DNA from 3 places in the Aeromonas oralensis genome. Region 1 is predicted to be linked to each of the others. Evidence: predicted binding sites of a transcription regulator. Region 1 holds the regulator's gene; each other region holds the start of a gene.

Region 1 (10,651 bases):
TCGCCTGGCTGAAAGAGAAGGGTGAAGAGGTGCTGGCGCTGCAGGGTGGTCAGGGCCGCCAGCTCGATACCAGCGGCACCCTGGAAGGGGTGGTCAACCGCACCGCCTTCAACCAGAAGATCAAGATTGCCCGGTTGCAGCCCCAGGGCCAGGAGCTGCAGGTGTGGATCGACACGGTGGCGTTCGATGATCTGCTGATCTGGCTGGCGACCCTGGCGGATCGCCATGGCGTGCAGGTGCAGGTGATCGAGGTGGCCCGCGAGAATCTGGCGCCCGGTCTGGTCAAGGTACGCCGCTTGCAGCTGAGCCGTCCCCAATGAAACAACGCGTCCCGAGCAGGGCCATGCGCCTGCTCGGGCGTTTGCAGTCGAGTCGTTTTCTATGAAGCAAAGAGTGCTGATTGCCGTGCTGTTTCTGGCGGCCTATCTGGTTTTCCTGCTGGCCAAGCTGCCGGCGTCACTGGTGGTGCGCTACTTGCCGCTACCGCCCCTGATACAGCTGGAAGGGGTTAGCGGCACCCTCTGGAGCGGCCAGGTTGCCCGCCTGCAATACGCCAGCGAGTCGCTGACCCAGCTGCGCTGGGAGCTCAACGGCTGGTCGCTGCTGCGTTTTGCCCCTGAGGTGTCCCTGCGCTTTGGCGAGCGCAGCGGCCTCAACGGGCAGGGGGTGGTTGGCTGGAGCGGCGCCGCCTTTGGTCGCGACATCACCCTCAACGTGCCGGCCCCCTGGCTGCTGGCGCGGGTGCCGATGCAGCTGCCCGTGCCGGTGACGGTGGCCGGCCAGCTGCAGCTCAAGCTCGATCAGGTTGCCCAGGGCAACCCCTGGTGCGACAACCTCTACGGCAACCTCTACTGGTACGGGGCCGATGCCGATACCCCGGCCGGCAAGCTGGTGCTGGGGGATCCCGAGATCAAGCTGACCTGCATCGACTCCCGGCTGGTGGCCGAGCTCAAGCAGGGCTCGGAGGCCGTACAGGTGCAGGGCAAGCTGGAGCTGCAGGCCAATCGCCAGTACCTGTTCCAGGGCACCCTGAAACCCGGGCCCGAGCTGCCGGAGCAGATGAAGCAGGGGCTGCCCTTCCTCGGCCAGCCCGACGGTCAGGGGCGCTTCCCGCTGCGCTATCAGGGCCGCATCTGACGACCTTGCTGTCTGAGCTAGCAAACATCAACACCACCCCGCCCCGGCGGGGTGGTGTCGTTATGGGGCCGCGGCGGCCGGCGCCGTGATGAGGTGATTGAGGAAGAAGCGGAACAGCTCGGCCCGCGAGCGCAGGTGCAGCTTGGCGTAGAGGTGCTTGCGATGATTCTTCACCGTACCGCTGCCTATGCCGAGCTCCGCGGCAATCGCCTCGGTGTCGAGCCCCTGCAACAGCAATCCCGCCACCTGACGCTCGCGGCGGGTGAGGCTTGCGCCCCCCACGCTGGCGATGGCCTGCTCCACGGTCGCCTTGAGATCGGTGCCACCCGGCAGTGCCGGACTCTGTGCCAGCAGGGCGGCCCCCTCCCGCCAGTGTTGGCGGCACAACGAATGGACCAGCGGAAACAGCGCCTCCAGCCGGGCCAGCTCGTCACGGCTGAGGCTGCTGCGCTTGTCGAGGCGGCCCAGAAACAGCATCAGGGTGAAGCCGCCGCGCACCGGCAGGATCAGCCCCACCTCCTCCTGCCAGCCGGTGGCCTGATAGAAGTGGTGGCGATACTCGGGGTCGAGCCGCCCGCGCGACACTTGCGCCAGCGTCCAGACCCCGGCAGGTAAGCCCTGCTCCAGCGCCTGCATAAAGGGATCCTGACTGAAGTGGCGGGTGAGGTAGCGATCAAACAGCAGCGCCCGCTGGTGGTGCAGGTTGTCATAGAGGTAGACGGGCCGTTGCCCCACCCCGAGCAGCAGGGCACAGTCGAACGCCACCTGTTGCTGGATCAGGCGCACCAGGGCCGCCGCAAAGGTACTGCCGTGCAGGGCATCGACGACGGCGGTGAGGTTCGTGGTCAGGGAATCTGCGGTGAGGGGTTGGGTCATGGCGATGGCTTCCGGGTGGCGGGCAGGCTCCCCGCGATGGTCATGCGATGGTCATGCGATGGTCACACGATAGCCGGATGCTAGCACGAGAGTGGCAAAACTGTCCCCTAGGGGACATATTCGGCGCAGACCAAAGCGGCGAGGATGTGGGCTTTCCTCTTGCTGTTGGAGCACCCATGATCAACCCCCACCTGCTCGATGAGCTGACCCGACGCGGCCTGGTGGCCCAGAACTCCGACCCGGCGGCGCTGGCCGACCATCTTGCCACCCCGCGCACCGTCTACTGCGGGTTCGATCCCACCGCTGGCAGCCTGCACATCGGCCATCTGGTGCCACTGTTGATGCTGCGCCGCTTCCAGCTGGCGGGCCACACCCCGGTGGCACTGGTGGGTGGGGCCACCGGCCTTATCGGCGATCCCAGCTTCAAGGCGACCGAGCGCAACCTCAACAGTGCCGAGACGGTGCAGGGCTGGGTGGCCAGCCTGTCGGCCCAGATAAAAGCGCTGCTGCCGGCCAGCGAAGGGCTGGCGGCGCCGTTGCTGGTCAACAACGCCGACTGGATGGGGCAGATCTCTGCCCTCGATTTTCTGCGCGACATCGGCAAGCACTTCTCGGTCAACGCCATGTTGGCCCGCGAATCGGTGCGCCAGCGGCTGGCCCGCCCGGATCAGGGCATCTCCTTCACCGAGTTCTCCTACGCTCTGCTGCAATCCCAGGACTTCGCGGTGCTCAACCAGCGCCTCGGCTGCACCCTGCAGATCGGCGGCAACGATCAATGGGGCAACATTACCAGCGGCATGGACCTCACCCGCCGCCTCCATCAGGCCCAGGTCTATGGCATGACGCTGCCGCTCATCACCAAGGCGGACGGCACCAAGTTTGGCAAGACCGAGGGCGGCGCTATCTGGCTCGATCCGGCGCTCACATCTCCCTACGCCTTCTACCAGTTCTGGCTCGGCACCGCGGACGAGGATGTCTACCGCTTCCTGCGCTACTACAGCTTTATGCCGCTGAGCGAGATTGAGGCGCTGGAGGCGGAGGATGCGAAGCGACAGGGACGCAAGCTGGCGCAGCAGGTGCTGGCCGACGAGCTGACCGAGCTGGTGCACGGCAAGGGGGCGCTGGCTGCAGCGCAGCGCATCAGCGAATTGCTGTTCAGTGGCGACGTAGCGCGCCTTGGGGAAAGCGATCTGGCCCAGTTGGCGCAGGATGGCATGCCGGGCTGGTGTATCGAGGGGGAAACCAGCCTGGTGACCCTGCTGGTGGAGAGCGGTCTGGCCAACTCCAGGCGGATCGCCCGCGAGCTGCTGGCGGCAGGCGCCATCAGCCTCAACGGCGAGATCCGCCGGGATGAGCCACTGACGGCGACCGACCGGCTGTTCGGCCGCTACCTGCTGCTGCGCCGGGGCAAGAAGCAGTACCGGCTGGTGACGTGGCTGGGGTGAGCGACCCGGGATCGACAAGGGCTGCCTGGGCAGCCCTTTTGTTTATCCGTCAGTTCGGTGAGTGCTGCTCCCCTGCCTCTCGGCTTACACGGCCAGCGGCAATAACTCGGCATAATCGCGGAAGGGGTGGGGGAGGCGGTGTCTGGTTACCCAGATGCTCCCCTGCATTTCGGCTTACCCGGCCAGCGGCAATAACTCGGCGTAATCGCGGATCGCCGGGAAGGCGGTGATGTGCTGCTCGGGCTGGCAGCTGTCCGGGTTCTGGATGGCGAGCTGATAGCCGATGCCGTAGTCGGCGGCGGCGCGCAAGATCCGCTCGCTGTCATCCACGAACAGGGTGCGGGCCGGGTCGAACGCCAGCCGCTCGGCCAGTGCCTGCCAGCAGTGCTGGCTTTCCTTCGACCAGCCCAGTTCGTGGGTGCTCACCATCAGATCGAGGTGGCCGGCCAGCCCCAGTTGGGCGTCCTTCACCGACAGGCTGGCGGGGTGGGCATTGGTGAAGAGCACCAGCTGCTTGCCCGCCGCCCGCAGCGCGGCCAGGAAGGGGATGACGTGGGGCCGCCACTGGATCTTGGCCAGGATCTCCTGCTTGAGGGCCCGGATGTCGAGCCCCAGCGTCTCGCTCCAGTAATCCACGCAGTACCAGTTGAGGGTGCCGCTGACGGCCTGGTAGTGCGCCTCGATCTGCACTCTGGCTTCGGCCAGCGGCAGGCCGAGTCGCTCGGCATAGCGCTCGGGTACCAGTTGCTGCCAGAGGTGGTTGTCAAAATGGAGATCGATCAGGGTGCCATCCATATCGAGCAGGACAGTGTCTATCTGGTGCCAGGGCAGTGGGGTCGGCATGGGGCCTCGGTGGTCGGGTCGGAACGGGCGGGCATTATAACGGATTTTTCCCGCCGCTTTCCCACCCTTGCCCCGTGGTGTTCGAGAGGGGAGTCGTTTACTCTTGAAACACGATTTTTTAACGAGCAGCCAGCCCCGATGAGTGACCTCCACCAACGCAAACCCGTCCACCTCAGCGTCGACACCATGGCGCATGACAAGAGCAAGCCGGAGATCCTCAAGGCCGAGATCGTGGCCGAGAGCCGGCTGTTCAAGGTGGAGTCGCTCCACCTCAAGTTTTCCAACGGCGAGGAGCGGGTCTACGAGCGGATGCGCGGCGGCAACCGGGGCGCCGTCATGGTGGTGCCCCTGTTCGATGCCCACACCCTGCTGCTGGTGCGCGAGTACGCGGCGGGCACCCACTCCTACGAGCTGGGCTTTCCCAAGGGGCTGATCGACCCGGGTGAAGATGCCTTCGAGGCGGGCAACCGGGAGTTGATGGAGGAGGCGGGCTTCGGGGCCAACAGCCTGACCCTGCTCAAGCAGGTGTCGCTGGCGCCGGGCTACTTCTCCAGCCGGATGGACATCTTGCTGGCACGGGATCTATTCCCCGAGCAGCGGGTGGGCGACGAGCCCGAGCCCCTCGAGGTGATCCCCTGGCCGCTGACCCGGATCGACGAATTGCTGGCGCGACCCGACTTCACCGAGTCGCGCAGCATCAGTGCGCTGCTGCTGGCCCAACGCTGGCTGGCGGAGCAGGCAGAGTAGCCCGCAGACGGGCAGTTTGAATACAGAGGATAACAAGATGCAGGAGTTGTTGGCCTGGGTGCCGGGGGTCAAGGAGATCGCGCGCGAAGCGGGCAGGATCCTTCACGAAATCTATCACGGCGGTCAGTTCGAGCGTCAGCTGAAGGAGGATGCGACCCCGGTCACCAGTGCCGATCTTGCTGCCGATGCCTACCTCAAACAGGCGCTGTCGGCGCTCACTCCCCATGTTCCCGTGCTGACCGAAGAGGCGGCCGATATCCCCTTCAGCCAGCGCGCCAACTGGCGCCAGTACTGGCTGGTGGATCCCCTCGACGGCACCGGCGAGTTCATCGCCGGCAGCGGTGACTTCGCCACCCTGATCGCCCTGGTGCAGGACAACGTGCCGGTGCTCGGCGTCATCTACGCTCCCGAATCGAACGTGCTCTACTGGGCGGTGCGCGGTCATGGCGCCTTCAAGGAGGCGAACGGCGAGGTGCACCCCATCAGTGCCATGCACCACGAGCACGATCAGCCCGATTCGCTGGTGGTGGCCATCAGCCGCCGCCAGAAGCTGGAGAATCTGACCCGCCGCCTCAACCCGGCCATCAACTACGAGCTGATCCCGCTCGGCTCCAGCTCGCTCAAGTCCTGTCTGGTGGCGGAAGGGGCGGCCGACTGCTACGTGCGGCTCGGTCCCACCGGCGAGTGGGACACCGCCGCCGCCCAGTGCATCGTCGAGGCGGCCGGTGGCCGCATCCTCAGCCTGGCGCTGCAGCCGCTGCGCTACAACGAGACGGAGTCGCTGGAGAACCCGGACTTCATCGTGATGGGGGATCCGGATCTCGCCTGGGGCAGTATTCTGGCGCACTGAGCGGGTGAACAGGTCATCATTGACGGCAATCAGGCGGCCCCATGGCCGCCTGATTGCTTGGTGTGATCCGCTGGTTTCATCGGGAATGAACAGAAATATCCGCTGGCAAAGCGCGGGAATGACAGTGAATCATCACAAGAGAGGGCAGCGGAATGGCACGATTTTTCAGGTAATTCTGCAAACGATCATTTGACCAAAATAAAAAATTGACCAAGAGTGAAAATTTGGTTTTAAATTTCATATTTTTAATAAAATTCAGTTTTACTTATTTATGTGATCCCGATTCCATTCCCAATCTCACTGGCTGAAGCCCGTAATGGTAGTGATATGTTTCAGGGTGGATTTTTGAGGATTAAATCCCGATAAACCACAATGATCTCAGATTAAAACACTGACAAAAAGTGAATTAGTAATGAGTTTATCTGTAGACGTCACCAAGGAGCTGTCCGGTTCCTGCTCCACCACCGTCAGCGCTACCCCCTGGCGCCGCCACGACACCCACTGGGTCATCAGCCTGTTTGGCACCGCCGTCGGTGCCGGCATCCTGTTCCTGCCCATCAATCTGGGTCTGGGCGGGATCTGGCCCCTCATCATCGTCTCCGTGCTGGCCGGCCCCATGACCTTCCTGGCCCACCGCGGGCTGGCGCGCTTCGTGCTTTCCTCGTCGCGCCCCCACGCCGACTTCACCGAGGTGGCTCAGGAGCACTTCGGCAAGATGGCCGGCCGCCTCATCTCGGCGCTCTACTTCCTCTCCATCTTCCCGATCCTGCTCATCTACGGGGTCGGGCTGACCAACACGGTGGAGAGTTTCATGATCAATCAGCTCGGCATGGATGCCCCGAACCGGGTGATGCTCTCCGGTCTGCTGGTGTTCGCCATGATCGCCGTGATGCTGGCCGGCGAGAAGGCGATGCTGCGCGCCTTTGCCGTCATGGTCTATCCGCTGGCGGCCATCCTGGCGGCGCTCTCCTGCTACCTGATCCCCCAGTGGCAGTGGCCTCAGCTGGGCAGCCTGGAGGGCGGCAGCTTCCTCAACACCGTCTGGCTGGCGCTGCCGGTCACCGTGTTCGCCTTCAGCCACGCCGCCGCCATCTCCGGCTTTGCCAACGTGCAGCGCCGGGAGTACGGCGAGCAGGCGGAAGCCAAGAGCAGCCTGATCCTGCGCAACACCACCGTCATGCTGGTGGGCTTCGTGCTGTTCTTCGTCTTCTCCTGCGTGCTGAGCCTCTCGCCGGCCCAGCTGGCCGAGGCCAAGGCCCAGAACGTCTCGGTGCTCTCCTACCTCGCCAACATCACCGACAATCCGGTGATCGTGACCCTGGGGCCGCTCATCGCCTTCATCGCCATCAGCTCCTCTTTCCTCGGTCACTTCCTCGGTGCCCGCGAGAGCCTGAAAAGCCTGATCGCCAAGCCCACCGGCCTGTCGCTGGCCAAGGCCGACCGGCTCGGCATCGCCCTGATGTTCTTCTCCATCTGGGGCGCCGCCATCATCAACCCAGGTATCCTGGGGCTGATGGAGACCCTCTCCGGCCCGGTGATCGCCATGATCCTGTTCATCATGCCAGTGGTGGCCATCTACAAGGTGGAGGCGCTGGCCCGCTTCCGCCACCGCTGGGCCAACGGCTTCATCCTGCTGACCGGTTCATTGGCGGTGTCGGCGCTGATCTTCAGCCTGCTGAAGTAACGGCGAGCAACCAGCCGCAAAGAGAGAGGCGACCCCAGGGTCGCCTCTTTTGTATCGGTCCGGTGGTGGCTTCAGCCGAGCTTGGCGCCGTTTTGCACCGTCTGCTCGGGGATGGCGATCACCACGGCGCCGTCCGGCCGGTAGAAACCGGTCAGCAGAAACTCCGACTGGATCGGCCCTATCTGCTTAGGGGGAAAGTTCACCACGGCGACGATCTGGCGGCCCACCAGCGTCTCCGGTTGATAGAGGTCGGTGATCTGGGCGCTGCTCTTGCGCACCCCGAGCTCGGGGCCGAAATCCGCCCACACCTTGTAGGCCGGGCGGCGCGCCTCGGGGAAGGGCTCGACCCGCACCAGGGTGCCCACCCTGAGCTCCACCATCTCGAAATCCTGCCAGCTTATGGTCTGCATCTTGGCTCCTCGTTGCCCATACCTTGCATGAGCCTCAGCATGCCTCGAAACCACCTGCGCCGTCTTCGGCAAACGGCCGCCCGGTTACGGCAAGCGGCCGTTTTGTTGGCGCCAGAGGGAAGGGGTCAGTCCGGTTTCGGTCAGGAAGCGCTCGCCGAAGGCCCCCTGATTCTGGTAACCGCAGCGGTTGGCCACGTCGCCGACGGGCAGGACGGTGTGAGCGAGCAGGGTACGCGCCAGCGCCATGCGCCGCGCCCGGATGTAGTGGGAGACGCTCATCCCCACCTGCTGTTGGAAGGCGTGCTTGAACTGGCTCTGGCCGAGGCAGGCGATGGCGGCCAGCCGCTCGTTGTTGAGGGGCTCGGCGAGATGCGCCTCGATATGGCGCTGCACCTTGCCGATGCGCGGAGCGAGGCGGGCACGGCCGCGCGAGCCTGCCTGCTGCGCCTCTGCCAGCAGACCCAGCCACACCTGCTCCATGCCGGCCACGTGGCGCCCCTCGGCCACCATGCGGTGCAGGAAGGCGAGGTAGTGGCGCTGGGCCTCGTCCAGCTCGATGAAGGGGCGCTCGCCCAGCTCGCCGGGCAGCCAGTGACTCTCCTGCACCAGAAACGAGAGCGCCGGATCGGCGGCATAGTCGTGCCGCTCACCGGGGGCAATGATGCAGGTAAAGCCGGGGGTGATCCGCCGCCCTTGGCCCTGCACCTCGATCTCGATGGGACCGTCGAGGGGGATCACCAACTGGGCATGGTCGTGGCTGTGGCTGCAGACGTCGCTCTGGTAGCGACGCAGGCTGAAAGGGGCGGATAGCGATGACGCGGCCTGGGGCCGCGTCATCGAAGGGGGTTTGCTGTTTGGCATCTGCTGCAGGATTACTCGGCGTCGAAATCTTCGATCTCTTTGCCCAGCGCTTCCATGATGGCACGCGCCTCGGCAGGGACGCTGTCCGGATGATCCTTGCGCAGATCTTCGTCGCAGGGCAGCGGCTGACCGGTGAAGGCGTGCAGGAAGGCTTCGCAGAGCAGCTCGCTGTTGGTCGCATGACGCAGGTTGTTCACCTGGCGACGGGTGCGTTCATCGGTCAACACCTTCAGCACCTTGAGCGGGATCGAGACGGTAATCTTCTTGACCTGTTCGCTCTTCTTACCGTGTTCCGCGTAGGGGCTGACGTAGTCGCCGTTCCACTCTGTACCCATGATCCACCTGTTCTCATTTAGCCGTGAGCGCGGATTTTAACCCTTAAGGAATTTAATGGCAATCCAACAGCAAAGCCATTTAGACGTCTAGAAGTGTTGACGGCCTTTTTAAGCTGGCGTAGTGTGGTTCACCATGAGCCTGCAATGGCGGGATGGCGCGTGGCAGAAACAGCATGCCAGCGTGTGAAGAGACATCAAGGAGAGTGACATGACCCACAAGGCCACCCAGGCGGTACGCACCGGGATTGAGACAGACACACAGCACGGTGCCGTGGTGCCGCCCATCTACCTCTCCAGCAACTACACCTTTGCCGACTTTGGCGAGCCTCGTCAATACGATTATGCCCGCTCCGGCAACCCGACCCGCACCAATCTGGCGGACGCGCTGGCGGCACTGGAAGGGGGCGCCGGCGCCGTGGTGACCGGCACCGGCATGGGGGCCGTCCATCTGGTGACCACCGCTCTGCTCAAGGCGGGGGATCTGCTGATCGCTCCCCACGACTGCTACGGCGGAACCTGGCGCCTATTCGAGTACCTGGCGGCCAAGGGCCACTACCGGGTGCAGTTCGTCGATCAGGGGGATGCGGCGGCACTGGCCGAAGCGCTGGCCCAGCAGCCGGCGCTGGTTTGGGTGGAAACCCCCTCCAACCCGCTGCTGCGGGTGGTGGACATCGCCGCCATCGCCGAGGCGTCTCACGCGGCGGGCGCCAAGGTGGCGGTGGACAACACCTTCCTCTCGCCACTGCTGCAACAGCCGCTGGCGCTGGGGGCGGACCTGGTGGTGCACTCCACCACCAAGTACATAAACGGCCACTCCGACGTGGTGGGCGGGGTGGCGATCGCGAAGGATCACGAGCTGGCCGACTCCCTGGTGTGGTGGGCCAACTGTCTGGGGCTCACCTCCGGGGCGTTTGACTCCTACCTCACCCTGCGCGGCCTGCGCACCCTGGCCCCCAGATTGCGCGCCCATCAGGAGAACACCGACCGCATCCTCGCCTTCCTGCAGCAGCAGCCACTGGTCAAGCGCATCTATCACCCCAGCCTGCCGAGCCATCCGGGCCATGATATTGCGCGCCGTCAACAGTCCGGTTTCGGCGCCATGCTAAGTTTTGAGCTCGATTGCAATGAGGCGGGCATTCGCGCCTTCCTGGCGGCCCTCACCCTCTTCTCGGTGGCCGAATCCCTCGGCGGGGTGGAGAGTCTGGTGGCCCATCCGGCCAGCATGACCCACAGGGCCATGACCCCGGCCGCCCAGCAGGCGGCAGGCATCAGCAGCCAGCTGCTGCGCCTGTCGGTCGGTATCGAGCACGGTGAGGATCTGGTGGCCGATCTGGCCGCGGCGTTTGCACAGGCACAGCAGGTGGCGAAGTAATGGAAAAGCAGCAACAAGGAGAGATCGCGTTGGCAACAGAAGCAGGCTTGACGCGACGTCACGTCCACAAATTCGGTGGCAGCAGTCTGGC
Region 2 (10,651 bases), 99 kb from region 1:
AACTCGGGCCTGTCCCGCTCGAACAGCACGGTGCCCGCCAGGGTCGCCCCCTGCTCGAGGGATTGTGGCCCCTTCAGCACCCGGATCCGGTCGAAGGATTGAGGAAAGACGTAGGCGGTGGGCGGGTCCATCCGGCCACCGCAGCCACCGGCCAGCATGCCGCCATCCATCTGCACGTTGAGGCGGGACATGCCCATTCCCCGCAGTACGGGATCGCCACCCAAGCCCCCCTTGCGCACCATGCTCATGCCGGTGACGTTCTTGAGGTAACCGGCACCGTCGGCCGCTGGCATGGGGGAGCCCGGTTTCTTGGGATCCAGGGTCACCTCCAGGGTGCTGGCGGGACGACTGGCGACCACCACCATGGGCTCCAGTTGCTGGACCGGCTCCTGGCCGGCGGCGCCGTGACAGGCAAAACCGCCCACCAGCAGGGCCAGCGGGGTGCGCATATGACAAGCCATACTCTTTCCTTATCTCTCTGTTTATATTGTTGTTTTAATTCCAACCGCCAAAACCATTCAGCTGCTGGAAGGTTTGCAGTCAGGCTGCAGTAAAGGCCTGCGGCGCAGTGGCGGCAAGCCCTCTAAGGCGAAGCCAAGCTAGGGTTGGCAAAATGTTGCGCAGGTTTTACCCAAATTGGGTAAGGAAGGCAAACGCTCAAACATTCCCGTTACAGGAATCTTGGGATGGCTCACAAAAACAGGGGGTTAGCTGAACGCTTCCCGCTCGTCGATGGGCTTGATCAGGTGATAGACCTCGTGGGCCGACAGGATGCAGCCGGCGGGCCACTCCAGCTGGTGGTGGCGATTGATGAAGACCCGGGCGCAGCGCCGCTCCAAATCCAGCGCCGCAAACAGCGGCTGGGTGCGCCAGGGAGTCAGGTCCAGCGCCCCCGTGGTACCGTCCGAGAGCACCACGAACAGGCTCCACCCCTGCAAATATTCCACATCGATAAAGACCGGCATCCCTTCGGCTCCGATTGAGAAAATTCGGCGCCATTATAGATAAGCCCCCCGCACCGCTTTGCCAGCAGGATCACAGTTTTTCCAGCCGTTTATGCTGTCTTCAATCCCTGCGCGCCCTCACATAAAAATCATAAATCGTGCCAAAACATCCTTTTAAACAGCACCTACACGCAACCTTTCCCCGGGCCCGCTGTCATAACCCTGCAATATAAAAACAATGCGCTCGTGGACGGGTGCAAACAGGCTTGTAGGAACAACAATGACCACTATCAGACGATGGCTGGGACCGTTTTGGCCCATCGCCATTTTTTCATTGATCGCGCTCGTATCTCTCTCCACCAGCCGGCTTGCGCTCGGCCTCTGGCAGCTGGAACGGGTAGACGCCGTCGCCGGCTGGCAGGAGATGCTGCTGCAGGGGCTGCGGGTCGACTTCGCCACCCTCTGCTGGCTGTGGGGCGTGCCCGCCGTGTTCACCCTGCTGCTGGCCGGCCCCCATGCCGTGGGCCGTGCCTGGCTGCAGTTCATCCGGGTCTGGCTGACCCTGGGGCTCTGGCTGCTGCTCTTCCTGGAGATCTCAACCCCCTCCTTCGTGACCGAGTACGGGGTGCGGCCCAATCGCCTCTACATTGAATACCTCATCTATCCCAAAGAAGTGTTCGCCATGCTGTGGGCCGGCCGCAAGGGCGAGCTGATGCTGGCACTGCTGTTCAGCGGCGCCGTGCTGGCGGGCGGCTGGTGGCTGAGCGGCCGCTTGCTGCGCGGCATCAGCTTCCCGCGCTGGTACTGGCGGCCCGCCTTCGCCCTGCTGATCCTGGCCATCGGTTTTCTCGGTGCCCGCTCCAGCCTGGGTCACCGCGCCCTCAACCCGGCCATGGTGGCGTTTGCCAGCGATCCGCTGGTCAATGCGCTCACCGTCAACTCCTCCTACTCCCTGTTCTTCGCCATCAAGCAGATGCGGGCCGAGGAGGATGCCAGCCAGTTCTACGGCGAGCTGCCCCGCCAGCGCATTCTGGATCTGGTTCGCCAGGAGAGCGGGCGCGAATCCCATGAATTCAGCTCCGACATCCTGCCCAGCCAAACCTTCAACGAGGCCAGCTACGGCGGCAAGCCGAAGAACCTGGTGATCCTGCTGCAGGAGAGCCTGGGCGCCCAGTTCGTCGGCTCCCTCGGCGGCCTGCCGCTCACCCCCAACATAGATGCCTTGTCGAAAGAGGGTTGGGCGTTCGAGCAGCTCTACGCCACTGGCACCCGCTCGGTGCGCGGCATCGAGGCGGTGCTGACCGGCTTCACGCCGACCCCGGCCCAGGCCGTGGTCAAGCTCGGCCGCAGCCAGACCAACTTCTTCACCATCGCCGATCTGCTCAAGCAGCGGGGCTACGACACCAGCTTCATCTACGGCGGCGAGAGCCACTTCGACAACATGCGCAGCTTCTTCCTCGGCAACGGCTTCACCACTATCGTCGAGCAGAAGGACTTCAAGAATCCGGTGTTCGAGGGCTCCTGGGGCGCCTCTGACGAAGATCTGATGGCCAAGGCCGACGAGACCTTCCGGGCGCTCAGCAAGCAGGGCAAGCCCTTCTTCAGCCTGGTGTTCAGCTCGAGCAACCACGATCCGTTCGAGTTTCCCGACGATCGCATCGCCCTCTATGAGCAGCCCAAGCAGACTCGCAACAACGCCGCCAAGTACGCGGACTACGCCATCGGCGAGTTTTTCAAGAAGGCGAAGCAGTCGGACTACTGGAAGGACACCCTGTTCCTGGTCATCGCCGATCACGACAGCCGGGTCAGCGGTGCCAGCCTGGTGCCCATCCCCCGCTTCCACATTCCGGGGGTCATAGTGGGTGACGGCATAGCGCCGAGACAGGATCCGCGTATCGTCAGCCAGATCGACATGGCGCCGACCCTGCTCTCCCTGATGGGGATCAGCGCCGACTACCCCATGCTCGGCAAGGATCTGACCCGCATGCCCGCCGACTGGCCGGGGCGCGCCATCATGCAGTACGACAAGAACTTCGCCCTGATGCGCGGCAAGGACGTGGTGATCCTGCAGCCTGAGCGAGCGCCGGAAGGCTTCATTTATGAGGATGCGACAGAGACGCTCACCCCGGCGCCGCAGCCGGCCACCATGAAGGATGCGGCCCTCGGCCTGGCGCTGTGGGGCAGCCTCGCCTACCAGCAGGGGCTCTACCGGACGGCGCCGGATACCCGCACCGTGCTGAACTGAGCGCAATAAAACAAAACCCGCCGATTGGCGGGTTTTTTGTAGGAGGCAGACGGGGCGTCAGGTGTTGAGGAAGCAGGGCAGCGAGCGGCTGAACTTGTGCTCGAACACCAGCGAGGTCTCGAGGTGCACCACCTCTTCGCGGGAGGTGAAGTGATCGAACACGAAGTTGCGCAGGTGCTCGGTGTCGGCGACGCACAGATGCACCAGGAAGTCATCCTTGCCGCCCATGTGGAACAGGCTGATCACCTCGGGCAGGGCCAGGATGGCGTCGCGAAACGCATCGATGATCTGGCGGCTGTGGCGGGCCAGCTGCAGCGACACCATGGCTTGGATATGGCCGCCGAGGGCCTGGTAATCCACCTCGCAGTGGGCGCCCTTGAGCACCCCGTCCTGCTGCAGCTTGCGTACCCGTTCCAGACAGGTGGACGGCGCCACCCCGACCAGCGCGGCCAGATCCTTGTTGGTCATGCCCGCATCGCGAAACAGATGGGCCAGGATATCCAGATCCAGTTGATCCAGGTTTCTCATCTTTACTCCTTGAACCGCTCAATTTTTTAGACTCTGCCCGTAAACCGGGCCGAACACAACGCAGATTGACATCGGGGCCGCGCCCCCTATGCTTTGGCGCACTCAAAAACCGGGTCAGGCCCGGCTTGCCTCGCCGTTTCTGGCGTCATAAGGATCTTTATGCACCCGTCTCACCCCTTCTGGAGCCAGGAAGTCCCCCGCGTCGATGGCCAACTGCTGCTGACCCCCTGCCCCGGCACCCAGCAGGTGGCGCTGCCGCTGGCGCTGGGCCAGCTCAAGCTGGCCGGGGCGCACGGCGTGCTGACCCTGATGACCGACGCCGAACTGGCCCGGCTCGAACTCGGCACGCTTGGCCAGCAGATCGAGGCCGCCGGCATGCGCTGGTTCCAGCTGCCCATCGAAGACGATCAGGCTCCCGATGCCGCCTTCGAGGCCACCTGGCGGCGGGCTCTGCCAGCCCTGGTTGGACTGCTGCGGGACGGCAAACACCTGGTCATCCACTGCAAGGGCGGCAGCGGCCGCACCGGGCTGGTGGCGGCGGCTCTGCTGATGAGCCTGGGCCAGCCCCAGCAGGAGGCGATGGCCGCCATCCGGGCCCACCGGCCCAAAGCCTTCACCCTGGCCTGCCACCGCCAGTGGCTTGACAGGCTGGCGGCGCGGCTGGCCGAGGGCGACTGAGCCAGTCCCTACCTCGACGGCGAGTTCTGCTGATAGGTAAACACCTTGCCGATATCCTCGACGCGATAGCTGGTGAGCTGATAGACGTAGTAGTTGAGCCAGTTGGAAAACAGCAGGTGACCGTGGCTGCGCCAGCTGGCGCGCGGGGTCCGGGTCGGGTCGTTGTCCGGGTAGTAGTTGACCGGAATGACGGGCTCAAGCCCGGCCGCCAGATCCCGCTGGTATTCGCCATCCAGGGTCAGCGCATCGTATTCCGGATGACCAGTGACAAACACCTGACGACAATCCTTGGTGGCCGCCAGATAGACCCCGGCCTCTGCCGATTCGGCAAAGATTTGCAGATCGGTATGGGCGCGGATGAGATCCCCGTCGAACGCCGCATAGCGGGAGTGAGGCGCCACAAACTCGTCGTCGAAGCCACGCAGCAGCGGTTCGTGCTCGTCGAGCCGGTGATGGCGATAGACCCCGGACAGCTTCTCGCCGTGAGTCTGCTTCTCCATGCCGTACAGGGCTTTCAGCGCCGCCTGTACCGCCCAGCAGAGGAACAGGGTGGAGGTCACGTGCTGATGGGACCACTCGATGATCTCGACGATGCGCGGCCAGTAGACCACCTCCTCGAACTCCACCAGCCCGAGCGGCGCCCCGGTGATGATCATGCCGTCGTAGTTGTTGCCGCGCACCTGTTCGAAGTCGTGATAGAAGTTCTCCAGGTGCGCCTGGGGCGTGTTCTTCGACTCCCGATCGTCGATGCGCAGCAGATCCACGTCCACCTGCAACGGCGAGTTGGAGAGCATCCGCATCAGCTGGATCTCGGTTTCAATCTTCTTGGGCATCAGGTTGAGGATCAACACCCGCAGCGGGCGGATGTTCTGGGTGACGGCCCTGGATTCCGTCATCACGAAGATGTTCTCCTGCCCCAGCACTTCGGCGGCGGGTAACTGATCCGGGATCTTGATCGGCATGCTTACTCCCTGTACTGCATCGGTAAATATGTCTGGACATCCAGAAGCCTATAACAAAGCCACCCGACCTGTCATCAGATACCTTTTGTATTCACCCCCACCTTTGACTAGCATACGGCTCAGTGTGTCTCTCGCATCCAAGACAATGACAGGTATCAAGATTTCAGTAGACCGGCTGCAAGTCGGCAATTACGTTTCTCTGCCACTTGGCTGGCGCGAACACCCCTTCCTGTTTTCCAGCTTCAAACTCAAGAATGAAGAGGAGATCGAGCTCATTCGCCGGCTCGGTCTCAAGCTCGTCACCATCATCCCCGACAAGAGCGATGCCCCGCCCAAACCGCTGAGCCAGATCCAGACCCAGCCGGTAGAGGCACCGGATACCTCCCAGCGTCAGGCTGAAATGCAGCTGGAGAAAGAGCGCCGCATCGAGCAGTTGCAACAGTATCGCCGCGATCTGCAGCAGTGCGAGAAGCAGTTCCAGCAATCGCTGGCCCAGGTGCGCAGCGTGATGAGCAAGATCCAGTCCCGCCCCCTCAACGCCATCGGCGAGGCGCAGGAGCTGGTCAACGCCATGACCGAGCAGATGCTGTCACTGGACGAGATGGTGCTGCACCTGGTCTCCGACAGCGAAGATGGCAACAACCTCTACTTCCACTCCCTCAACGTCAGCGTGCTCAGCATGCTGCTGGCCAAGGAGTGCAACATGTCGGCTGACGAGATCCGCCAGGTCGGCATGGGAGCCCTGTTCCACGACATCGGCAAGCTGAAAATTCCGAGCCAGATCCTGCGCAAGACCGAGCCGCTCACCAAGCCGGAGCAGAACCTGATGGCCCAGCACCCGCGCTACGGGCTGGATCTGCTCAATCTGGCCAAGGACTTCCCGGCCGAGGCGAAGGGCATAGTGCTGCACCACCACGAATACCTGGACGGCAGCGGGCCGGAGGGGCTCAAGAAGGGGCAGCTCGACCCGCTCACCCAGATCGTCTCGCTCATCAACGAGTACGATAACCTCTGCCACATGCAGGCCAAGGTGCCCTACTCGGCCCTGAGCGGCCTCTACAAGCAGCGCAAGGCCCAGTTCAATCCTGAGTTCCTCAGCATGCTGATCCGGCTGATGGGGATCTACCCGCCCGGTAGCGTGGTACAGCTCTCCAATGGTCAGGTGGGGCTGGTGATGTCGGTCAACGCCTCCCGCCTGCTCTATCCCTCGGTGCTGGTGTACGATCCGCGCATCCCGCGCCAGGAGGCGGCCATCATCGACCTGCAGCAGGCCGAGCTCTCCATCGCCAAGGTGATCCATCCCAAGCGACTGCCGCCGGCGGTGTTTGAGTACCTCAACCCGCGCACCCGCATCAGCTACTACTTCGAACACACCAAGCCCTGATCGACCCGGCTACCCAGGTGGCCACCCCAGCCCAGCCGTCAGCCCCAAGGAGCCCGCCATGCGCATCGAAATCATCAGCACCGGAGACGAAATAGTGACGGGCCTGGTGGTGGACACCAATGCCGCCTGGCTCAGCGCCCTGCTGCTGGAGCAGGGCTGGCAGGTGCGCCGCCGCGTCACCGTGGGGGACAACCTCAAGGACTTGAAGGCCGTGCTGGCAGAGAGCGCCAGCCGCGCCGAGGTGGTGCTGGTGTGCGGCGGGCTCGGCCCCACCGCCGACGATCTCACCGCCCAGGCAGCAGCCGAGGCCTTCGCTCAGCCACTCACCCTGTTTCCCAACTGGCTCGCCACCATCGAAGCGCGCTATGCCAGCCGTGGCAGGCCCATGCCCGCCAGCAACGCCAAGCAGGCCTGGCTGCCACAGGGGTGCGAGATCCTCGACAACCCGGTCGGTACCGCCTGCGGCTTTGTGGTCACCCACGCAGGCCATCAGGGCCCAAGCCGGCTCTTCTTCACCCCGGGCGTGCCATTCGAATTCAAGCAGATAGTGCGCGAGCAGATCATGCCGCGCCTCAAGGCGCTGGCCGGCGAGCAGACCGACACCGAACTGCGCCGCTTTTATACCTTCGGCGTCTCGGAGTCGGCCCTCAGCGACATGCTGGATGCGGCTCCCTGGCCCACCGGCATCGAGCTCGGCTACCGCTCCTCCATGCCGCTCATCGAGCTGAAGCTGATCGGCCACGGCGCCAGCACGGCGGACATGGACGCCGCCGAGGCGCGGCTGCTTGCGGCCATCGAGCCCTGGCTGGTAGGACGGGGCGATGAGGAGCCGGCGCAGCAGATCCTGGATCTGCTGGGGGATAGGCCGCTGACGCTGCTGGAAGGGGAGAGCCGGGGCGCCCTGCTGGCCATGTGCCACCCGCATCCGGCCCTGACGGCCAGCTTCAGCCACGCCCTGGCCAGCGAACTGGTGCAACTGGCGGCGCCTGCGGCCCCCCTCAGCCTGACCATAGGCAGCTCTGGTCCGGACGGCGTGCCGCTGCTGCTCTGTGTCGACGGGCAACAGCACGGCCAGACCCTCAAGGTCAGCCACCCGGATCCTGACAGCGGCCGCCGGATCCTCGCCTTCGCCGCCCTCGACATGCTGCGCCGCCAGTTGCAGGGGCTGGCGGTGCTCGGCGACTACCGCACCCTGGCCCGCACCGCCAGCCGCTGAGAGCCAGCAACCAGCAACCAGCAACCAGCAACCAGCAACCAGCAACCAGCAACCAGCAACCAGGTTCTCACCCCTCGCGGGACATCAATCCAGACTTTTCTTGAAACGATGAGCGGCCAGGGGCAGCAGACAATGACGCAAGGTCGACACTCCTCTCACGGTGGCAGATCCGCCCGGGGACACCCCCTTTCCCCGTCGGACGGTAGCCGAGAGCGGCTCGCAGACAGGCTCATGGTGTCGTCAGCATACTCCCTGTTACTTTTCATTTCCTCGTCCCAGCTCACCCATTTGTGCTTAGCTCATTGACCAAAAAGGAGAAATGTCTGGATACTGCAGACCAGCACCATGTTGATGATTCGCATTTTTAACAAAATGCCGATTAACTGAAAACAAGCAGCTGTTCCAATAGGGACGCGCACGAAGGAAGGGATCCGGGTGTTAAGCAAAGAGTGGTTACTGTTGTCAGCCGATATGGAATACGCCTGCCTGCGCATCGTGCCCGGGCTGACCAACCCCATCTCGGAGAGCGATATCCAGACGCTGCTGCTGGCCTCCAACTGCCGCCGCTATCAACCGTTGACGGAGGGGATCAAGCAGGCCATCAGCTTGCTCAACACCCTGCTGAGCAACCCGACCGCCCCTGTGCCCGGCAACCCGGTGCCCATCGCCCAGCGCCACGATGCCAGCGTCCTGCTGGTGGTGGAGAAGGACCGGATGAGCGCCACCGCACAGATCACCGCCGACTGGGGTGGCAAATACCTCACCAGCGAACAGCTGGAGCAGGCGATCCAGAGCAGCGAGATCAGTCAGGGGGTGCAGGCGCCGCTCATCGCCGCCGCCGTACTGGCCGCCAAGGAGGCGACGCCGGGCACCCTGCTCAGACTGCCGGTGGCGCAGGGCAAGGCCGCCGTCAATGGTCAGGACACCCGCTTCGAGCGACTGGTGGAGACCCCGGCCGAGCGGATCCTCAAGCCTCAGGAGCTGGATCACGGCCGGGTCGACATGCGCGACCTCGGCACCATTCTCACCGTCAAGGCCGGTGCCCAGCTGATGCGCCGCCACCCCGCCACTCAGGGGGTGCCGGGTTTCACCGTCACTGGCCAGGAGCTGCCCGCCAAACATGGCAAGGACAGCCCCATGGTGGCCGGCGAGGGCACCTTCCTCTCACCGGATGACTCCGATCTGCTGCTGGCCAGCCGCCCCGGCCTGCCGCGCCAGGAGAAGAACGGCATGAAGGTGGACGACGTGCTGAGCGTCAAGCAGGTGGATATCCGCCACGGCCACGTCATCTTCGAAGGGGCGCTGATCGTGGCGGGCGACGTCACCCCGGGCATGAAGATAAAGACCAGCGGCGACGTGGTGATCGGTGGCTTCGTCGAGGGGGGCTACATCGAATCGAGCGGCACCATCACGGTGCGCAACGGCATCATTGGGCGCAAGAGCGAACAGAGTGACGAGTTCCTCTGCCACCTCAACGCCCAGGGCGAGATCCACGCCAGCTACGCCCAGTATGCCAAGCTGGAGGCCGGTGGTGACATCCACATCCTGACCCAGCTCAGCCACTGCTACAGCCGCAGCGGCCAGGATCTCAAGGTGGGTGACAGCGGCATGCGCAAGGGCCACCTGCTGGGGGGCATCAGTATTGCCAACCGCCTCATCATGGCGCCGATCCTGGGGGCCTCGGCCCACAACCAGACCCGGCTGCAGATCCTCGGCGGCTACTTCACCCACAAGGAGCAGGAGCAGGCGCTGCGCCAACGCAAGCAGGAGTGCCGGGAGCAGCTGGACAAGCTGCAGGACCTGCTGCTCAAGTTGCTGCAACTGCCGAGCGACAAGCGCAATCCCCAGACCCTGCAGAAGATCAAACTGATCCGGATCCAGCATCTCGAGGAGAGCAAGCTGCTGGATGAACAGCTGGAAGCGGCCCAGGAGGAACTGCAGAAGCTGATGGCGGAGATGGACATCATCGCCACCCAGCACGCCTTCCCCGGGGTCGAAGTGGAGATGGCTCACCACCACTACCGGGTCGACATCGAGCACGGCCCCATCCACTTCGCCATCCGTGAAGATCAGCTGCAGCTGACCCCCTACGAACCCCACAAGTGACGCAAGAGTGAGCCTGTCCGGCACCATCAGTCGTGATCCGGGCGGTGATTTTCGCTACACTCGGCCTCCCATTGGCCCCATCGGGCGGGCCAGCCAGACCGCAGGATAGTGAGAGATGTACAAGCTGATCGCATTGGATATGGATGGCACCCTGTTGAACTCCCAGGGCCAGATTTCCCCCCGCACCCACGCGGCCATCGCCGCCGCCCGCGCCAAGGGCGTCACCGTCGTGCTGGCCTCGGGCCGGCCGCTGGAGGGGATGAGCCGCTATCTGGTGGAACTCGGCCTCACCGGTCAGGATGACTACGTCATCTGCTATAACGGTGCCCTGGTGCAGCAGGTGGCCGATCAGCGCATCATCCGCAGCCAGCTGCTCACCGGCAGCGATGCCAGCGCCATCGCCGCCCTGGCCGACGAGCTGGGCGTCAACGTGCACGGCTTCTCGGTCAGCCGGGGGCTCATCAGCCCCAGAGTCAGCACCTACACCGAGCACGAATCCCGCCTCATCGACATGCCCATCAAGCTGCTGGACTTCGCCACTCTGCCCGCCGACGAGCAGATCCTCAAGGTGATGATGATCGATCCCGA
Region 3 (10,651 bases), 410 kb from region 1:
GACCGAGATTGAGCCGGCTCTCGGTCAGCTGGCGACCCAGCTGGCCGGCCAGGTGACCCAGACCCGCGCCGAGGTGGAAAGCATGGGCCAGAAGATGACCAGCGCCGGTCAGGCCATCAATCGTACCCTGCTGCTGGCCACCCTGACCGTGATCGTGCTGGGTACCCTGGTGGCGCTGTTGTTCAGTCGCCGGCTGACCCGGGACATCGCCAGCCTGGTGCTACGGGCCGATCTGGTTGCCAACGGCCGGCTGCCCGCCCGCCCACTGCCGGTGCAGAGCCAGGATGAGCTGGGTGGGCTGACGGGCTCCATCAACCAGATGTCCGGCCAACTGCGCCAGCTGGTGGGGGAGATCCAGGGGGCTGTGGGGCAGGTGGACGGTGCCTGTGGCGAGGTGGGCAGCACCACCCGCGCCATCGTCACCGATCTGGCGAGTCAGAATCAGCGGGTCGATACGGTGGCGGCGGCCATCGAACAGATGTCGGTCAGTACCCGGGATGTGGCGGGCAATATCGCCGAAGCGGCGCGGGCCGCTCAGCAGGCCGAACAGCAGACTCGCCAGGGCGGCCACGAGCTGGCCCGCATGACCGCCACCATGCAGCAGATCGCCGCCATGATTGCCGAGGCGAACAAGGCGATGGGTCTGCTCAGCAGCCAGAGCGAGCAGGTGGGACGCGTCACCGAGGTGATCGCCACCATCGCCGAGCAGACCAATCTGTTGGCGCTCAATGCCGCCATCGAGGCGGCGCGGGCCGGCGAGCAGGGTCGCGGGTTTGCCGTGGTGGCCGACGAGGTGCGGCTGCTGGCGAGCCGCACCAGCCAGTCCACCGAGGAGATCAGCCAGACTATCGCCAGCATCCAGCAGCAGACCCGCCAGACCGTCAACACGGTCGGCAGCGGCACCCGCTTGGTGGAAGAGGGGCGTGGCGCCGTCGACTCGGTGACCGATACCCTGAATGCCATGCTGCAGCTGGTGCAGGATCTGTCGGGCCAGCTGGGGGCCATCGCCACCGCGACCGAGCAGCAGTCACGGGTGGCCCAGGAGGTGGCGGGAACGGTGGAGGAGATCGCCGGCCTCAGCCGGCAGTCGAGCCAGCGTAGCCAGCAGGGGGAGGAGATAGTGGCCAGGCTGGCGCAGGATACCGGTCGCTTGACGGCGGTGATCAGCCGCTTCGAGCTGGATGCCTGAGGTGGACAAGGGGTATGAAAACGGGGCAGGCCACTGGGCCTGCCCCGTTTTTTAGCCTGACTGGCGCAAGAGGTGGTTGTTCTGGCCAGTCAGCGGGAGTTCGGTGTTGGTTGCCGGGACAGTTCAGCCGACGGAAGGACTGGTTGTCGGCGCTGCTGGTCTCCTGGTTGAGCAGGTTTACCAGCAGGAATCAGGCGTTTCTCGCCCGTCAGTCCAGCCGACGGAAGGACTGGTTATCGAAGCTGCTGCTGGTCTCCTGGTTGAGCAGGCTCACCAGCAGGAATCAGATATTTCTCGCCCGTCAGTCCAGCCGACGGAAGGATTGGTTGTCGAAGCTGCTGCTGGTCTCCTGATTGAGCAGGCTCACCAGCAGGATCGCCCGTTTCTCGCCATCCGGCTCCAGATAGATGGCTTCGAAGCCGGCCAGCGGACCGGATTCTATCAGCACCTTGTCGCCCTGGGTCGGCAGGCTGGCGTAGCTGGCGCGGGCCTCGTCGCTGTCGTCCCGGCTCATCAGCTGATAGACCAGCTGGCTGCTGATGGAGGTCCACTCCCGACCGAAGTGGATGATCCGGCTGATTCCGCGGGTCGACTTCAGGGTGACCGGGGTGACCTCTTCCAGATCCACGTAGATGAACAGATAGTTGGGGAACATGGGCTCCCGCACCGGGACACGCTTGCCCCGCCGCAGTTTTTCAATTTCCACCATGGGGTAGTAGGACTCGATCCCCTGTGCTTCGAGATGGGCGCGGGCGCGGGCCTCTTCTTTTGGCTTGCAGTAGGCCAGATACCATTTTTTCATGTGCTGAGTATGTTCGTGTTGCCGTGCTCGCCGATATGATAACGGCAGCAAAAAAAAGGCCACGCATTGCGTGGCCTTTTTTGCCGAGTGAGTGATTACCAACCTTTCACCAGGCCGCCCTTGAACAGTTCCAGCCCTTTCTTGTAGACGTCGTCGGTCTGGAAAGCCTGTACGAACTGTTTGACCTTCTCGTCATCCTTGTTGTTGTCGCGGGCAACGATCAGGTTGACGTAGGGGGATTCTTTATCCTCAACAAACAGACCGTTCTCGGTCGGGGTCAGGCCAATCTGACCGGCGAAGGTGTTGTTGATGATGGCCAAGTCCACGTCTTCCAGCGAGCGCGGCAGCTGGGCAGCTTCCAGCTCGACGATCTTGAAGTTGCGCGGGTTACTGGCGATGTCCAGTACGGTCGCTTCCAGACCGGCGCCCTCTTTGAGCTTCAGCAGACCTTGCTTCTCCAGCAGGATCAGGGAGCGGCCCAGGTTGGTCGGATCGTTCGGCACCGCGATCTGGGCGCCATCTTTCAGCTCGCTCAGCGCCTTGATCTTCTTGGAGTAACCGGCGATCGGGTAGACGAAGGTGTTGCCGACCGGCACCAGCTTGAAGCCGCGATCACGGATCTGGGCATCCAGATAGGGCTTGTGCTGGAAGGCGTTGACGTCGATGCTGCCATCGTTCAGTGCCACGTTCGGGGTGACGTAGTCGGAGAAGTTGACCACCTCGACGGTCAGTCCGTATTTCTCCTTGGCCACTTTGGCGGCCACTTCAACCAGCTCGGTCTCGGGGCCGGCAATAGCGCCTACTTTCAGGGTCTTGTTCTCTTCCTTTTGACCGCAACCGGCCAGTACCAGAGTGGCCAGCAGGGCTGCCGCAACGGATTTGATGCCAAATTTCATAAAACCTCCTGTCAGAAATCGACGATTAACGATGATCACATTTGTTGACCAGGCGCTCACCCGCGCTCTGGATGAGTTGAACCAGTACGACCAGAATAACCACGGTTACCAGCATGACGGTCGGGTCGAAGCGCTGATAGCCGTAACGAATACCCACATCGCCCAGACCACCGCCCCCGATGGCACCGGCCATGGCGGAGTAGTTCACCAGCGTGACGAGGGTGATGGTGACGCTGTTGAGGATGCCGGGCAGGGCCTCGGGCAGTAGCACCTTGGTGATAATTTGCAGGGGCTTGGCACCCATGGCCTTGGCCGCTTCCAGCAATCCGTCCGGCACCTCCATCAGGGCCCCTTCCACCAGGCGAGCGATGAAGGGAATGCAACCGACAGTCAGCGGCACGATGGCGGCAATGGTGCCGATGCTGGTGCCGACGATCAGCCGGGTCAGCGGGATGATGGCGACCAACAGGATGATGAAGGGCACCGAGCGACCCACGTTGACCACCATGCCCAGGGTACGGTTGAGCAGCGGGTTGGCCAGGATCTGGCCAGCCTTGGTCACGTGCAGTGCCACACCGAGCGGCAGGCCGAGCAGGCAGCCGAACAGGGCGGAGGCAAACACCATGATGAGGGTGTCGCCCAGGGCCGTGAACAGCAGATTAATCATGGCTTCGGACATAACCCATTACCTCCAGCTGAATATGGTTGTCGATGAGGAACTGCTGGGTTGCCTCGCACTGGGCTTCATCCCCGAACAGCTCTGCCAGCAGGAAGCCGAATTTGACGCCCCCGGCGTATTCGATGTCGGCGCTCAGGATGCTGATGTCGATGTTGAAACGGCGGCTCGCCTCGGAAATCAGGGGCGTGTCGACCGTGCTGCCGGTAAAGCCGAGTTTCACCAGCGGATAGCTGCCGGGGACCCGCTCCGCGCTCATCCGATCCTGATACTCCTGGGGCACTTCCAGGTGGATGGTGGAGTGGATGAAATCCCGCGCCAGCTGGGTCTTGGCATTGCTGAAGAACCAGGCCACTTCACCCTGTTCGATCAGCCGGCCGTCGCTGATGATGGCCACTTCGTCACAGATCCCCTTCACCACGTCCATCTCGTGGGTGATGAGCAGGATGGTGAGCCCCAGCTTGACGTTGATCTCCTTGAGCAGGGTCAGGATCGAGCGGGTGGTCTGCGGGTCGAGGGCCGAGGTGGCCTCGTCGCACAGCAGTACCTTGGGGGCCGGCGCCAGCGCCCGGGCGATGGCGACCCGCTGTTTCTGGCCACCGGAGAGCTCGGACGGATAGGCGTGGGCACGGGCTTCCAGCCCGACCAGTGCCAGCAGCTCTTCGACCCGTTGCTGGATCCTCTCTTTGCTCCAGCCCGCCAGCTCCAGCGGGAAGGCGATGTTGGCAGAGACGGTACGGGAGGCGAGCAGGTTGAAGTGCTGGAAAATCATCCCGATCTGGCGACGAGCCTGGGTCAGATCCCGTTCGCTCAGGGCGACCAGATCCTGGCCGTCGACAATGACTTGACCTTCCGTCGGGCGCTCCAGCAGGTTGACGCAGCGGATGAGGGTGCTCTTGCCGGCACCGGAGGCGCCGATCACCCCGAAAATTTTGCCTTGTGGCACATGCAGGCTCACGTCACGCAGGGCGTGCACGGCATCACTGCCTTTACCGTAGACTTTGTTGAGACCGATCAACTTAATCATGGATTCTTCCGTGCTAACAGCCTTAAAGCACAGGGCGCTACAGGCGGGTGAATTGGGCAGAGGTTTCACTGGGTTACTCTGCCATCATGGAGGATGATGCTAAGATGTCTGGATGGCCGTGTCAACGCGTGTTTATACATCTAGACGTCTAAAAAAGTGCTAAGGATTCCCGCCTGCCGACTAACGCCGACGATGAACTCGCTCACATCAATATTGTATTTGGTGGTATGGCATAATTGCCGAATATCACATGGTAAATATCTACTTACAACCTCCTTTATTAGTCGCCAGCCGGATTCACCTGCTCATCCTTTTATCGCCCCCGGGTCGGCACAAATCATTCCACTTTGTATCGATCGCTGATTTCTTGGCCACTGGCTTGATGCAGCACAACAAGGGCTGTGCTTTGGCTTGGATTGCAATTGCCTGTTTTTTTATACTTAAAGGGCACGGTATACAGGAGGGCAACCTGATGCGATTTCAACAAATCAAAGACTTGCTGCTCTATCTGGAGCAGGTGCATCACCAGCTTGGGCTCTGCTACGGGCGTCTCATGGCACAAGTGGATGGCGAGCGCAGCCGGCTGCTGCTGGCCTATCTGCAGCAGCGCGAGGAGGCAGTAAAGAGCCAGCTGGATGACTACCTGAGTGAACTTGGCGAAGGGGTGAAGGAGACCTGGCTGGAGCGAGGCTTCAGCGAGGATCTGCTGCCCGGGATCCGGCGCCTGAGCCTGCCCGCCACGGCCCAGACCCAGGATATAGTGCAGCTGGTGTGCCGTCAGGAGGAGAAGCTCATCGGCGAGCTCAGCCATCTGGCCCGGGAGTGTCCGACCGAAGAGACTGTGCGGCTGCTCGGCGGCCTGGCCGAGCAGGAGCAGACCCGCCTGACCCGCTTGGTACACGGCGCCCATCGGCTCGACGACTTATAGGAAATAGCTGGCCGGGTGACATGTCCCCGGGCGACAAGTACGGTGAAAAATGGGCGCTGAAAACAGCAGAGGCCCGGCAATGCCGGGCCTCTGCTGTTTGTTCACGACGGCGTCATGCCGGCTGGCGGGCGGCGGTGAGCTCGGCAGCGTGCAGGGCGGCGCCTATGATGCCGGCCTGATTGAGGTTGGCGGCCGCCACCAGCGGGGCCCGGGTCTCAATCTTGTCGATGAACTTGTCGAGCTTGGCGGCGCTGCCGCCGCCCAGGATGAAGAGGTCGGGGGAGAACAGAAACTCGAGGCGGGCCAGGTACTTGTTGAAGCGCTTGCCCCAGCGGCCCCAGGAGAGATCCTCGCGTTTGCGCACCGCGTCCGAGCAGTAGTGCTCGGCCACCATCCCTTCCAGCATCAGATGACCCAGCTCGGTGTTGGGCAGCAGTTGACCGTTGACGAACACGGCGGTGCCGATGCCGGTGCCGACCGTGATGAGGATGATCACCCCCTTGCTGCGATCCTTGCCGGTCCCGAAGCGCATCTCGGCCAGACCGGCCGCATCGGCGTCGTTGAGCACGTGGCAGGGTTGGCCGGTCACGTCGGCGAACAGGTGGGCGACGTCGGTCTCAATCCAGCTCTTGTCGATGTTGGCCGCGCTCTTGGCGATGCCGTTGTGGATGGTGGCGGGAAAGCCGCAGCCCACCGGGCCCTTCCAGTCGAAGTGTTCCACCAGCGCCTTGAGGGTATGAGCCACGGCGGCCGGGGTAGCCGGCTGCGGCGTCACCAGCCGGTGACGTTCGCCAATCAGCTCGCCCGTTGCGGTGTCGACCAGGCATCCCTTGATCCCCGAGCCACCGATATCCACTCCCAACATCTGCATCCGCTTGTTCCTTTTATAGTGCCGACGATCGACCGTCGGCAGAGCATGAAAAAATGGCTTCGATCCGGCAAGGGGCAGATCGTCTATGCGTGATCCGGCAGACCTTTTTCGATGCAGCGGATCAGCAAGCGCGTCTTTTTGTTGTCATCCTGCTGGCGTTTGGCCAGGGTGGCCAGCGCCCATTCGATGTGTTCCGCCACCATGGGGTCGGCTACTGCCAGCGCCTGCTGCAGGGCCGTCATGACCTGCGGGCTGGCCGGGCCGTTGCCAAGGGCCACCGCCAGGTTGCGGCGCCAGCGCTGATAGCCGATGCGGCGGATGGGGCTGCCTTCGGTGTGCTTGAGAAACTCGCTCTCGCTCCAGCCCCACAAGGTCAACAGCGGCGGGCGATGCAGATTGGGGCGCGGGCTGAAGTCAGGCTCCGGGCTGGCGTTGGCATAGCGGTTCCAGGGGCAGATGAGCTGGCAGTCGTCACAGCCATAGATGCGGTTGCCCATCAGCGGCCGGAACTCTTCGGGGATGGGGCCGTCGTTCTCGATGGTGAGATAGGAGATGCAGCGACGGCCGTCCACCACGTAGGGGGCTATGATGGCGCCGGTGGGGCAGATGTTGATGCAGGCCACGCACTTGCCGCACTGCTCTTTCTCCACCGGTGCATCCAGCGGTAGCGGCAGGCTGAGCAGCAGCTCCCCCAGAAAGAAGAAGGAGCCCGCCGACTCGTTGAGCAGCAGCGAGTGTTTGCCTACCCAGCCGAGGCCAGCCTTGGCCGCCAGCGGCCGCTCCAGAATAGGGGCGGAGTCGACGAAGGGGCGCCAGCCCAGCGCCTCGCAGCGCTGCTCGATGCGCTCCCCCAGCTGCTTGAGCCGGTTGCGCAGCAGCTTGTGGTAGTCGCGGCCGAGGGCATAGCGGCTGATGTAGCCGAGGGTGGGGTCGCGCAGGGTGGCGGCAAAGCCCGCCTCGAACGGCAGATAGTTCATCCGCACCGACAGCACCCGCAAGGTGCCCGGCAGCAGCTCGTGGGGGCGGGCCCGCATCATGCCGTGGCGCGCCATGTAATCCATGCTGCCGTGATGGCCCGCATCGAGCCAGGCCTGCAGCCTGGGCTCCTCGAGGGCGAGATCCGTGTCGGTGATACCGGCCTGGTCGAATCCTAGCTCGCTCGCCCAGAGCTTGATATCTTGGGCCAGTTGATGGAGTTCGGTGGTGGTCATGGGGCCGTCTGCCTGCCCGGGTGCTGACCGGGATGGAGGTGTACTGTCATGCTGTCTCGCATCTCTGGGGTCTTGTTGCCAAGGTTGACCGACGGGCATGGCGGTTGCCGTCATACTGCATCATGTGCCCGGTGCCAGCTGGACCGGATGAATGGATGAGAGTCAGGAGCCGTCATGGTACAGATCATCGGGGATGCTATCAGCGGGAAAGAGGTGCGCAGTTTACCACAATCACTGTGGCGGGCTGAACAGATCCGTGCCCTGGAGCGGGAGTGGGCCGAGCGTGAAGGGCTGCCACTCTACACCCTGATGGAGCGTGCCGGGGCGGCACTGCGCACCTACGCCACCCACCACTGGCCGCACAGCCGATGTTGGTGGATCTTCACCGGCCCCGGCAACAACGGTGGCGACGGCTATGTATTGGCCCGCCTTGCGAGGCAGTTGGGGCTGGAGCCCCAGGTGATAGCGCTGAGGGATCCCGCCGAGCTGACGGGGGATGCCAGGCGGGCTGCCGACGAGTGGCTGGCGACGGGGGGCACTGTGGTGGCGGCCGAGGCGGGCGAGCTCGACCGGCTGCCGGCGCCGGACCTGGTGGTTGACGCACTGCTCGGCACCGGTGTCCATACCCGGCTGTCACCGCTTATGACAAAGATCGTCGCAACAATCAATGGCTTGCAGGTGCCCGTACTATCGGTGGATCTCCCCTCCGGCCTCAATGCTGACACCGGCTGCGCCATGGGGGCTGTGGTGCACGCCAGCCGCACCCTCACCTTCATCGGCATCAAGCAGGGGATGCTCACCGCCGACGGAGTGGACTGTGTCGGTCACCTCGACTGCGACCCCCTCGGCGTCAGCGTCCCGCCCGGGTGGTTGGCGGCCCGCCGAGCGCATTGATTATCCCTCCCGGCACACTCGGCTGACGCCACGTCAGCGCTCGTCCCACAAGGGCTCCCACGGCAAGGTGCTGCTGGTGGGGGGCAATGCGGGGATGCAGGGGGCCATCGTGCTGGCCGCTCGCGCCTGCCTGCGGGCCGGTGCCGGTCTGGTGCGGGTGTGCCAGCATCCTGACCAGCTGCCCGCCAGCCTCTACCAGGCCGAATTGATGGGCAGTCAGGGCGGGGATGAGGAAAGCTGGGCCTCGGTGCGGGTGGTGGGACCCGGCCTGGGTCAGGATGAGTGGGGTCGGCGCCATTTTGAGTCTTTTGTTAACGAGCAGGTGCCACTGGTATTGGATGCCGATGGATTGAATTGGCTGGCGCAATGTCCCCGTCATCAGGATAATTGGGTGCTCACGCCCCATCCGGGCGAGGCAGCCCGCCTGCTGGGCTGCACCATTGCCGAGATTGCCGCGGATCGTTTTGCCGCGGTGCAGCGTCTGCAGCAGCGTTTCGGCGGTGTGGTGCTGCTCAAGGGGGCGGGGACGCTGATCCACGATGGCAAGGGGATGGCGCTTTGCGACGAGGGCAATCCCGGCATGGCCAGTGGCGGCATGGGCGACCTGTTATCTGGTATAATCGCCGCCCTTTTGGCCCAGGGCTGGTCTGCCGCCGAGGCAACCCGACTGGGCGCCGTGATCCACGGGGAAGCGGCCGATCTGGCCGCTGCAGACGGAGAGCGGGGCATGCTGGCATCAGACCTGCTGCCCTTTATCCGTCGACTGGTAAATCCCGACACCATAACAAGCTAAAGAAGAACATGGCAAAACAGTTGATGATGACACTGCCGGACGAGGCAGCAACAGTGGCACTGGGTGGCCGACTGGCCCACGCCTGCCAGCAGGCAACCACGGTGTTCTTGCACGGCTCTCTCGGGGCCGGCAAAACCACCCTGACCCGGGGCTGGGTACAGGGGCTGGGGCATGAGGGCAAGGTCAAGAGCCCGACCTATACCCTGGTCGAGCCCTATGAACTGGCCGACTGGCAGCTCTACCACTTCGATCTCTATCGATTGGCCGACCCGGAGGAGCTGGAGTTCATGGGGATCCGTGACTACTTCGGCGCCAATACCCTCTGTCTGGTGGAGTGGCCGGAGAAAGGGGAAGGCTGGCTGCCCGCCCCCGATCTCGACATTACCCTGAGTTATGCAAACGAGCAGCGCGAGGTCCTGATAGAGGCTCGCACTGCTATTGGCGAAGCCATTCTGGAACGGTTGTCATCTACGTGCGCTTGATCCTTGTTATTGCCCTCTCCCTGCTGGCCTTACCCTCCTGGGCGAATCAGCTCAAGAGCGTGCGGGTGTGGCCGTCGCCGGACAACACCCGGGTGGTGCTCGACATGAGCAGCGCCCCCAATTATAACTATTTCACCCTGACCGGCCCCGACCGGCTGGTGATCGACCTGAAAGGGGCGAGCAACGTCACCAATCTGGCCCGCATCGAGAACAAGAGCGAGCTGGTGCGCAAGATCCGTGAGAGCTCGCCGCTGGAGAAGGGCGGTCTGCGGCTGGTGCTTGATCTTAGCTCCACCATCAAGCCGGTGGTGTTCCCGCTGGCGCCGGCGGGGCCCTACGGTCACCGCCTGGTGATCGACCTGCCGTACGAAGAGAAGGCCTCCGCCGCGGTGCAAGCCACGCCGGTGGGTGGCAAGGGCAAGGGGGTGGTGATCGCCATCGACCCGGGCCACGGCGGCGAAGACCCGGGTTCCATCGGCCCGCGTCGTACCTACGAAAAGCGGGTGACCCTGGCGGTCTCCCAGAAGCTGGCCGCCCTCATCGACCGCGAGCCCGGCATGCGTGCCGTGCTGACCCGGCGCGGCGACTATTTCGTCGATCTGAACAAGCGCTCCGAGATTGCCCGCAAGGCCAAGGCCGATCTGCTGGTGTCGGTGCACGCCGACAGCTTCCACAACTCGACCCCGCGCGGCGCCTCCGTCTGGGTGCTGTCGACCAACCGCGCCAACCGCGAGATGGGCAGCTGGCTGGAGAAACAGGAGAAGCAGGGCGAGCTGCTGGGGGGGTCGGCAAGGTGTTGGCCGAATCGGACCCGAACCCCTATCTGGCGCAGACCTTCCTCGACCTCTCCATGGACAAGTCCCGTGCCGAGGGTTATGACGT

Evidence for each region. The regulator MetJ, encoded in region 1, represses methionine synthesis genes. The targets are predictions, from matches to a motif close to AGANNTCTAGANNTCT.
Region 2: the regulator MetJ is predicted to act here: its motif matches at 5,384-5,399, upstream of metA (homoserine O-acetyltransferase MetA).
Region 3: the regulator MetJ is predicted to act here: its motif matches at 4,725-4,740, upstream of metN (methionine ABC transporter ATP-binding protein MetN).

The regions. Positions count from the first base shown of each region.
Region 1 covers NZ_CP187186.1:447,635-458,285, forward strand. The annotation lists gene exeM (GspM family type II secretion system protein ExeM) at 1-320, shown strand, start outside; gene exeN (GspN family type II secretion system protein ExeN) at 382-1,137, shown strand; gene ACPDZI_RS02230 (helix-turn-helix transcriptional regulator) at 1,198-2,013, opposite strand; gene tyrS (tyrosine--tRNA ligase) at 2,190-3,458, shown strand; gene yrfG (GMP/IMP nucleotidase) at 3,633-4,301, opposite strand; gene nudE (ADP compounds hydrolase NudE) at 4,440-5,048, shown strand; gene cysQ (3'(2'),5'-bisphosphate nucleotidase CysQ) at 5,086-5,898, shown strand; gene ACPDZI_RS02255 (aromatic amino acid transport family protein) at 6,311-7,582, shown strand; gene ACPDZI_RS02260 (tRNA-binding protein) at 7,654-7,992, opposite strand; gene ACPDZI_RS02265 (helix-turn-helix domain-containing protein) at 8,077-8,829, opposite strand; gene metJ (met regulon transcriptional regulator MetJ) at 8,865-9,188, opposite strand; gene metB (cystathionine gamma-synthase) at 9,397-10,560, shown strand; gene ACPDZI_RS02280 (bifunctional aspartate kinase/homoserine dehydrogenase II) at 10,560-10,651, shown strand, end outside.
Region 2 covers NZ_CP187186.1:349,121-359,771, reverse strand. The annotation lists gene ACPDZI_RS01800 (TonB-dependent copper receptor) at 1-461, opposite strand, end outside; gene ACPDZI_RS01795 (DUF2442 domain-containing protein) at 708-965, opposite strand; gene ACPDZI_RS01790 (LTA synthase family protein) at 1,225-3,189, shown strand; gene ACPDZI_RS01785 (Lrp/AsnC family transcriptional regulator) at 3,247-3,717, opposite strand; gene ACPDZI_RS01780 (cyclin-dependent kinase inhibitor 3 family protein) at 3,877-4,395, shown strand; gene metA (homoserine O-acetyltransferase MetA) at 4,404-5,357, opposite strand; gene ACPDZI_RS01770 (HD-GYP domain-containing protein) at 5,503-6,741, shown strand; gene ACPDZI_RS01765 (CinA family nicotinamide mononucleotide deamidase-related protein) at 6,800-7,957, shown strand; gene ACPDZI_RS01760 (DUF342 domain-containing protein) at 8,393-10,063, shown strand; gene yidA (sugar-phosphatase) at 10,179-10,651, shown strand, end outside.
Region 3 covers NZ_CP187186.1:856,363-867,013, forward strand. The annotation lists gene ACPDZI_RS04235 (HAMP domain-containing methyl-accepting chemotaxis protein) at 1-1,189, shown strand, start outside; gene rfaH (transcription/translation regulatory transformer protein RfaH) at 1,491-1,991, opposite strand; gene metQ (methionine ABC transporter substrate-binding lipoprotein MetQ) at 2,087-2,887, opposite strand; gene ACPDZI_RS04250 (methionine ABC transporter permease) at 2,913-3,566, opposite strand; gene metN (methionine ABC transporter ATP-binding protein MetN) at 3,547-4,590, opposite strand; gene ACPDZI_RS04260 (hypothetical protein) at 5,063-5,518, shown strand; gene ppgK (polyphosphate--glucose phosphotransferase) at 5,631-6,389, opposite strand; gene queG (tRNA epoxyqueuosine(34) reductase QueG) at 6,473-7,600, opposite strand; partial or broken gene ACPDZI_RS04275 (NAD(P)H-hydrate dehydratase) at 7,775-9,287, shown strand; gene tsaE (tRNA (adenosine(37)-N6)-threonylcarbamoyltransferase complex ATPase subunit type 1 TsaE) at 9,296-9,769, shown strand; partial or broken gene ACPDZI_RS04285 (N-acetylmuramoyl-L-alanine amidase) at 9,760-10,651, shown strand, end outside.